Regions from separate parts of the Nonomuraea sp. NPDC050536 genome, predicted to be linked through region 1. Evidence: riboswitches for the same ligand, from Rfam matches in the RefSeq annotation. Region 1 holds a riboswitch; each other region holds the start of a gene.

The links. Region 1 has a riboswitch for cobalamin ahead of ACIBHX_RS06235 (ribonucleoside-diphosphate reductase subunit alpha). Riboswitches for the same ligand answer to the same signal wherever they lie in the genome.
Region 2: it holds a riboswitch for cobalamin, as region 1 does, so the genes downstream of both, cobN (cobaltochelatase subunit CobN) here and ACIBHX_RS06235 (ribonucleoside-diphosphate reductase subunit alpha) in region 1, are expected to answer to the same signal.
Region 3: it holds a riboswitch for cobalamin, as region 1 does, so the genes downstream of both, ACIBHX_RS25740 (CbtB-domain containing protein) here and ACIBHX_RS06235 (ribonucleoside-diphosphate reductase subunit alpha) in region 1, are expected to answer to the same signal.

What each region holds. Positions count from the first base shown of each region.
Region 1 covers NZ_JBITHD010000001.1:1,281,739-1,283,995, forward strand. The annotation lists gene ACIBHX_RS06230 (Bug family tripartite tricarboxylate transporter substrate binding protein) at 31-969, shown strand; cobalamin riboswitch at 974-1,166, shown strand; gene ACIBHX_RS06235 (ribonucleoside-diphosphate reductase subunit alpha) at 1,263-2,257, shown strand, end outside.
Region 2 covers NZ_JBITHD010000009.1:207,983-210,239, forward strand. The annotation lists gene ACIBHX_RS25700 (precorrin-8X methylmutase) at 1-141, opposite strand, end outside; gene cobG (precorrin-3B synthase) at 138-1,262, opposite strand; cobalamin riboswitch at 1,274-1,461, shown strand; gene cobN (cobaltochelatase subunit CobN) at 1,496-2,257, shown strand, end outside.
Region 3 covers NZ_JBITHD010000009.1:217,447-219,703, forward strand. The annotation lists gene ACIBHX_RS25730 (histidine phosphatase family protein) at 1-313, opposite strand, end outside; gene ACIBHX_RS25735 (CbtA family protein) at 355-1,083, opposite strand; gene ACIBHX_RS25740 (CbtB-domain containing protein) at 1,092-1,280, opposite strand; cobalamin riboswitch at 1,314-1,460, opposite strand; gene ACIBHX_RS25745 (FtsX-like permease family protein) at 1,471-2,257, opposite strand, start outside.

The DNA.
Region 1 (2,257 bases):
TTGTAGTGAGGAGCGGAGGGGGTGGCCGGCATGCGCAGGAGGCACTTCCTGGCGCTGGGGCTGGGCGCCGCCGCCTGCCTGGCGGGCTGCGCCACCGCTCGGGGCGGTACGGCGGGCGCCCTCTCCATCGTGGCGGGTGGCGAGAGCTGGACCCCCGTGACCAAGTGCCTGGTCCAGGCCGCACGCCGCGCCGGATACCCGGTGACGGCGCCGGGCGCCGCGACCGTGATCACCGTGACCGGGCTGGCCGCGCTGGCGGCCGGCGAGCTGCACCGGGGGCTGGCCACGATCGACACCGCCACCCCGCTGGCCAGGCTCACCGGCGACGTCGAGGTCGTGGTGGTGCCCGCGAACTCCCGCTACCGCGAGTTCGGTGACCTGGCCGAGCAGCTGATCGCCAAGCCGGAGCTGACGCCGGTGGCGGGCGGCCCGATGGGCGGGCCCGACCACCTGCTGTTCGGTCTGATCGCCAGGGGGGTGGGCGCCGACGCCCGGCAGCTGGACTACACCGGCTATCCGGGGGGTGGCGAGGCGGTCGTCGCGCTGCTTGGCGGTAAGGTGGCGGCCGCGGCCGGGACGCTGGCGGAGTGGCGGCCGCGCGTCGACGCGGAGCGGGTCAGGCTGCTGGCCGTCTCCTCGGCGCACCGGGTCGACGGGCTCGACGCGCCCAGCCTGCTCGAATGCGGAGTGCGGGTCGACTTCGCCAACTGGTGCGCGGTGGTCGGGCCGCCGGGCATGGCGGCCGGGTCCAGGGCTCTGGCGCTGCGGATGTGCGACGACGTGAGCGCCTCGGCGCCGTGGCTGGAGGCCTGCCGTACCAGCGGCTGGCGACCGCTGCCGCTGAGCGGGGACGACTTCGCGGCCTGGCTGGCCTCCGAGGTGGACCGCACCCGCGCGGTGCTCGGTGATCTGGGCCTTCTCGACACACCGAACACAACATGCTGGGGCAGTTGCGGGAACGGCCACTAGATGTAGGATCCCTCCTGTCGCTGGTTCGCCCGTGAGGGCGGAGTGAAAGGGAACCCGGTGCGATTCCGGGGCTGCCCCGCAGCGGTGAGCGGGAACGACCGCCGTCACGAGCACTGGAGAGAGCTCTGGGAAGCGACGGCCAGTAGGCACGACCACGCCCGCGAGCCCGAAGACCTGCCCGCGACGTAGTTGTCCAGGGCCTCGCGGGAGGGCCCGGGGGCGTCGCGGCCGGGGTACCCCTGCGCCGCCGTGCTCTCGTGCGCCCTCGCGGGCATCGTTCACGAGGAGAGCAGTTGACGCAGATCGTTGAGGTGGATCGGCGGCTGGCCATCGAGGAGGCGGCCGCGAAGGTGATCACCGACCCGGCGAACTCCAGGGTTGCCGCCCGGTTGCTCGCCGAGGAGATCGCGGAGGAGGCCGGGTTGGCCTCGTTCTCCGAGTCCATCGCGGCGACCCACGCGGCCGGATTGATCCAGGACTCGCTGGCCGCCTTCGTCGCCGCCCACGCGGCCGAGCTGGACGCGCTGATCTCGGCCGAGGCCGACGACCGGTTCGAGTACTTCGGGTTGCGCACCGTCTACGACCGCTACCTGCTGCGCCACCCGGAGACGCGCAAGGTGCTCGAGCGCCCGCAGCACTTCTTCCTGCGGGTGGCCTGCGGCCTGTCCGAGACCGTGGCCGAGGCCGCGGAGCTGTACGCGTTGATGTCGACCCTGTCCTACCTGCCGTCGTCGCCCACGCTGTTCAACTCCGGCTCGCGCAGGCCGCAGCTGTCGTCCTGCTTCCTGCTGGACTCGCCGCGCGACGAGCTCGAGTCGATCTACGACCGCTACGGGCAGGTGGCCAGGCTTTCCAAGTACGCCGGGGGGATCGGGATCTCCTGGACCCGGGTCCGCTCCCGCGGCTCGCTGATCCGCGGCACCAACGGCCACTCCAACGGCATCGTGCCGTGGCTGCGCACGCTCGACTCCTCGGTGGCCGCCGTCAACCAGGGCGGCCGGCGCAAGGGCGCGGCCTGCGTCTACCTGGAGACCTGGCACGCCGACATCGAGGAGTTCCTCGAGCTGCGCGACAACACGGGCGAGGACGCCCGCCGTACGCACAACCTGAACCTGGCCAACTGGGTGCCCGACGAGTTCATGCGCCGCGTCGAGGCCGACGAGCCGTGGTCGCTGTTCGACCCCAAGACAGTCCCCGACCTGACCGACCTGTACGGCGAGGCCTTCACGGCCGCCTACCGCGCCTACGAAGCAGAGGGCCGCCATGTCCGGCAGATCCCCGCGCGCAC
Region 2 (2,257 bases), on a different contig from region 1:
GTCGGTCATGCCGCATGCGTGGATCATCCTGACCGCGACGCGCGCCACGTCGGGCGGCATCCCGGTCAGGTCGGTCTCGGCGCGGATCGTGGCGAAGGAACGCCGGTAGATCTCGGCGCCATCGCGGATGTAGTCGGTCACCTGTATCCGTTCTCGGTGGCCACCCGCTGGGTGACCGTTCCTCGGGGAAGCCCGCAGCGCCGCTCGCACCCGGACCAGTGCAGGCGGGTCTCCTGGGCCCGCTGCTGGGTGCCCACCCATGCGCGGGCATCGGCTTGCACGTCGGCCAGCGCCTTGGCACACCCCGGCCGCCCGGTGCACGCCGTCACACCGACCCACGGGGATCCGGAGTCGGTCACCAGCCCAGCGGCTTCCAGTGCCTGCGTCACCTGCCCGACGTCGTCGAGGTCGAGCAGCATCACGGTCCGCCACGGCGTCAGCCGTACCGCGACATCGGCGGCGCCCAGCGCACGGGCCTGATCAGGGGACAGCCGCCCGAGCGGCGCCACCACCTCCAGCGCCGCCCGCCCGTCCCGCTGAGCGATGCCACCCGCACGCGGCGGCGATGCCTGAGTGTTCTCCGGGCCGGCACGCAGATCCGGCGGCCACACCGTGAGCCCCATGCGGGCGGCGACCGTGGCGGCCCCACCGGGCACCTCCGCGATCCGCCACGCATCCCCGCGCACGTCCAGAAACGCCTCAGCCGCCGCGATCATCACCGCCACCGCCCCGGCGATCGCAGCGGTGCCGCAGGTCATACCTGCCAGAAGGAGTTGTCCTGATGCGTAGGTGACGTCGGCGGTGAGGGACGTGACGTCGTTCGTGCCGTCGTCCACCGCGAACAGGAAGCGGCCCGGAAGCCCGGCCAGTCGGGGAGTCGCGCATAGGGCCCGGTCCAGCGATTCCACCAGCGGCTGCGGATCCAGCGCACCGGAGGGACCGCGGCCGCCTAACGGGGAGGCCACGATGTTGCGGACCCGCTCGTGTGAGGCCGACGGCAGCAGCCCCGCCGCGGCCATCCGTGAGGCGAACACCTCGGGGGAGCGCAGCCCGCGGACCTGGACGTTGGCCCGGGAGGTGAGCTCGATCACGCCCGAGCCGAGCTCATCCGCGCAGGTGGCCAGCTCGAGCAGTTGCCCCGCCGAGATCGCCCCGCCCGGCACGCGGACCCGGGCCATCGGCCCGTCTGCCGCCTGGTGCACCTGGAGCGCCCCCGGACAGGCGTCAGGACCTAAACGTCCGGAAAAGTCGGCTATGGACACGAAGGGGATCGTAACGCCACTTCGCTGTAGGCTCCTCCGTAGGCGATGGCAAGGGAGGAAGCCGGTGAGAAACCGGCGCGGTCCCGCCACTGTGACCGGGAAGCGAACCCCACCGCAGGCCACTGCCCGGAAACGGGCGGGAAGGCCGGGGTGAGCGTTGATCCGGGAGCCAGGAGACTCCTGCCGTCGCGACACCCGCGAACGGGGCGAGGACCCCGAGGGAGGACCCTGCCGTGCCTGGCGTGCTGCTGCTCTCCACCTCTGACACCGATCTGTTAAGCGCCCGCGCCGGCGGCGCCGACTACCGCCTGGGCAACCCCGCCAGGCTGGCCGCAGGTGATCTGCCAGAACTGCTCGAAGGCATCGACCTGGTCGTGGTCCGCCTGCTGGGCGGCAGGCGGGCCTGGGAGGAGGGGCTCGACGCGCTGCTGGCCGGGCCGCGCCCGGTGGTGGTGCTGGGTGGCGAGCAGGCGCCGGACGCCGAGCTGATGGAGCTGTCCACGGTCAGCGGGGGCGTCTGCGCCGAGGCGCACGCCTACCTGGCCCACGGCGGTCCCGCCAACCTGGCCGAGCTGCACGCCTTCCTGTCCGACACCGTCCTGCTGACCGGCCGCGGCTTCGCCCCACCCGCCCCCGCCCCCTCCTGGGGTGTGCTGCAACGCGAGCCACACCGCAAGGACCCGGTGACCGGCGAGCCGGAGGGCGAGTCGCGCAGTGAGGGCTCGCTGATCGGCGTGCTGGGGGGCGAGTCGCGCGGTGAGGGGCCGGTGGTCGGGGTGCTTTACTACCGGGCGCACCATATGGCGGGCAACACCGCCTTCGTCGAGGCGCTTTGCCGGGCGATCGAGGAGGCGGGCGGACGGGCGCTGCCGGTCTTCTGCTCCTCTCTGCGCACCGCCGAGCCGGGACTCCTCGACACCCTGCGCGCCGCGGATGCGCTCGTGGTGACCGTACTGGCGGCAGGAGGCACCCGCCCGGCGACGGCCGGAGCGGGC
Region 3 (2,257 bases), on a different contig from region 1:
GGGACCCCAGGCTCTCGCCGCCGTGCGGCGCCGCGTCCGGATCGCTCAACCACCGCGCCAGGGCCTCCGGCTCCTGCTCGGCGACCTTCGCGTACGGCAGGCCGGTCCACCGCCCGAAATCCGCCTCGCCCAGCGCGGGAACCACGCACGGCTCGAACCCCAGCGCGACCGCGGTCTGCCCGGCCGCCCGCCCGGGTCCGACCCATGCCATCCCATCCGAAGCCCCTGTCAGGGCCCCGGCCCGAGCGGCAGCACGGGCCAGGCTCGCGGGATCGGCTTCCGAGTCCGGGTCAGGGAAGCAGGCCGCCCGCATACCGGGCGTGCCGGCCTGCCGTACGAACAGCACCACCCGGCTCAGACCGGAACGGCCGCGCGACGGCGCACGGCCCGGTCGCAGAGCCAGCCGAACAGCACGCCGAAAGCCGTCCAGAACACCAGCTGCGTCCCCAGCGAGGCGACCCTGAACTGCCACAGCAGCGTCGCAGGGAAGTCCGCGGGCACCTCGTTGACCGCAGGCAGCAGCTGCCACGCGGCGATCACCGGCACCAGGAACGCCGCCACACCGGCCGCCCAGCGCGCCCACGGCCCGGCGGTGACGCGCCGGGCCGTGGCCACCGCGATCGCCGTCGCCGCCAGCCCGACCAGCACCATCACCACGTAGAGCAGCGTCCGGCCGTTGATCGTGTCCGGATCGCCGACCGCCGGGGGATTGGCCGGATACTTCACGAACGGAACAAGGATGATCGCCACGAAGGCCATCCCGGCGGCGGCGAGCGCCAGCCCGCCCTCCGAGCGGGGCCCCACCCGGCCGCGCAGACCGGCGTACACCAGGGCGAAGATCCCGCCCACCGCCAGCCCGTACAGCCCGGTGGCCAGGAACAGCCCCGCCTTCTGCCCGGGCCGGCTCACGAGCTCCTCCTCGCCGTGGTCGTGCCCGGCGGGAGCCTCGTGAGCGGCGTGCGCCTCCTCCAGGGCGATCGCGCTGTCGACGCGCGGCTCACCGAAGACGAAGGCGAACCCGCCCGCGACGAGTCCGGCCAGCAGGCCCACGAGCAGGCCCCTGACCAGCAGGGTGCGAATCATGCCCGCGCCTAGTGGCAGGGCACGCCGAGCAGGTGCCGCCCGTCGTGCATGAGCTCGTGCAGATAGGACCCGGCCTGCGAGACGGCGCCGTTGTCCATCAGGACGAGATAGGCGACCAGCAGCAGCACCGGCACGGTGAGCAGCCAGAGGCCCAGACGGGGAAGGGGAACAGCGGAAGGAGTGGACAGCCCACTCATACTTGCCTCCTCAGGGATGACGCGTCCCGACCGGTGAGGTCACGATCGCCAAGCGACCTGGCTCCCGGGATCTGCGTCCCGGATACAGTGGCGCGTCCGCACCGGCATCTCACCGGATTTCTCTTGGACGATCGTGAAATCTCCCGGAATGTATCCCGTGCCCGGTTTCACGTCAACAGAGACCCCGCCGTCACCCAAGGATCCGCTCGGCTGGTCTGCCCCGCAGAGCCAGGCGGGCGGGAAGCAGCGTCGCGGCGAACGCCAGACCGATCGTGGCGCAGGCCATCGCCGCGTAGACGGCGGGCGGCACGTAGGGGAGCGGCGACCCTGTCACGGCGGTACTGAGCGCCATCAGCGTCGGCGCCGCGATCGCCGTGCCTGTCATGACCGCGATGCCGCCGACCAGGAGCGCCTCCCAGCGGATCATGCCGAGCACCTGCCGCCGGGTGCCGCCGACGAGGCGGAGCAGGGCGAACTCCCTGACCCGCGAGCCGGTGGCCATCACCAGCGTGTTCACCACCGAGATCGCGATGAACACGATGATCAGCCCGAGCGCGAGCATGTTGCCCCAGTCGTTCAGCTCCCGCGCCGTGTCGCGGACGGTGGCGGCGTCCGAGCGGTCCAGCACCGTCAGCCCCGGCGCCAGCCCGGCCAGTCGCGCCTTCGAGCCGCCGACTACGAACAGCCGCGCGCTCATGCCAGAACCGGAGTGATCACGCACCACCTCGTACGGCAGGGCGACGTCGCCGAAGCCGAGCCCCCGCTCGTAGACGGCCACGACCGTCCGCGTAACCGGAGTGCCGTCGCCGAGCCGCAGCCGCACCCTGTCACCGACCTCGGCCCCGTAGGAGCCGGCGGCGAACGTGCTCAGCGCCACCCCGTCGCCGCGCAGCCGATCCAGCGAACCGGCGCGGACACCGAGGTCGACGCCGTGCACCGGCGCCGCGAGCCCGACGGCGCCGAGCGAGGTCAGCGTG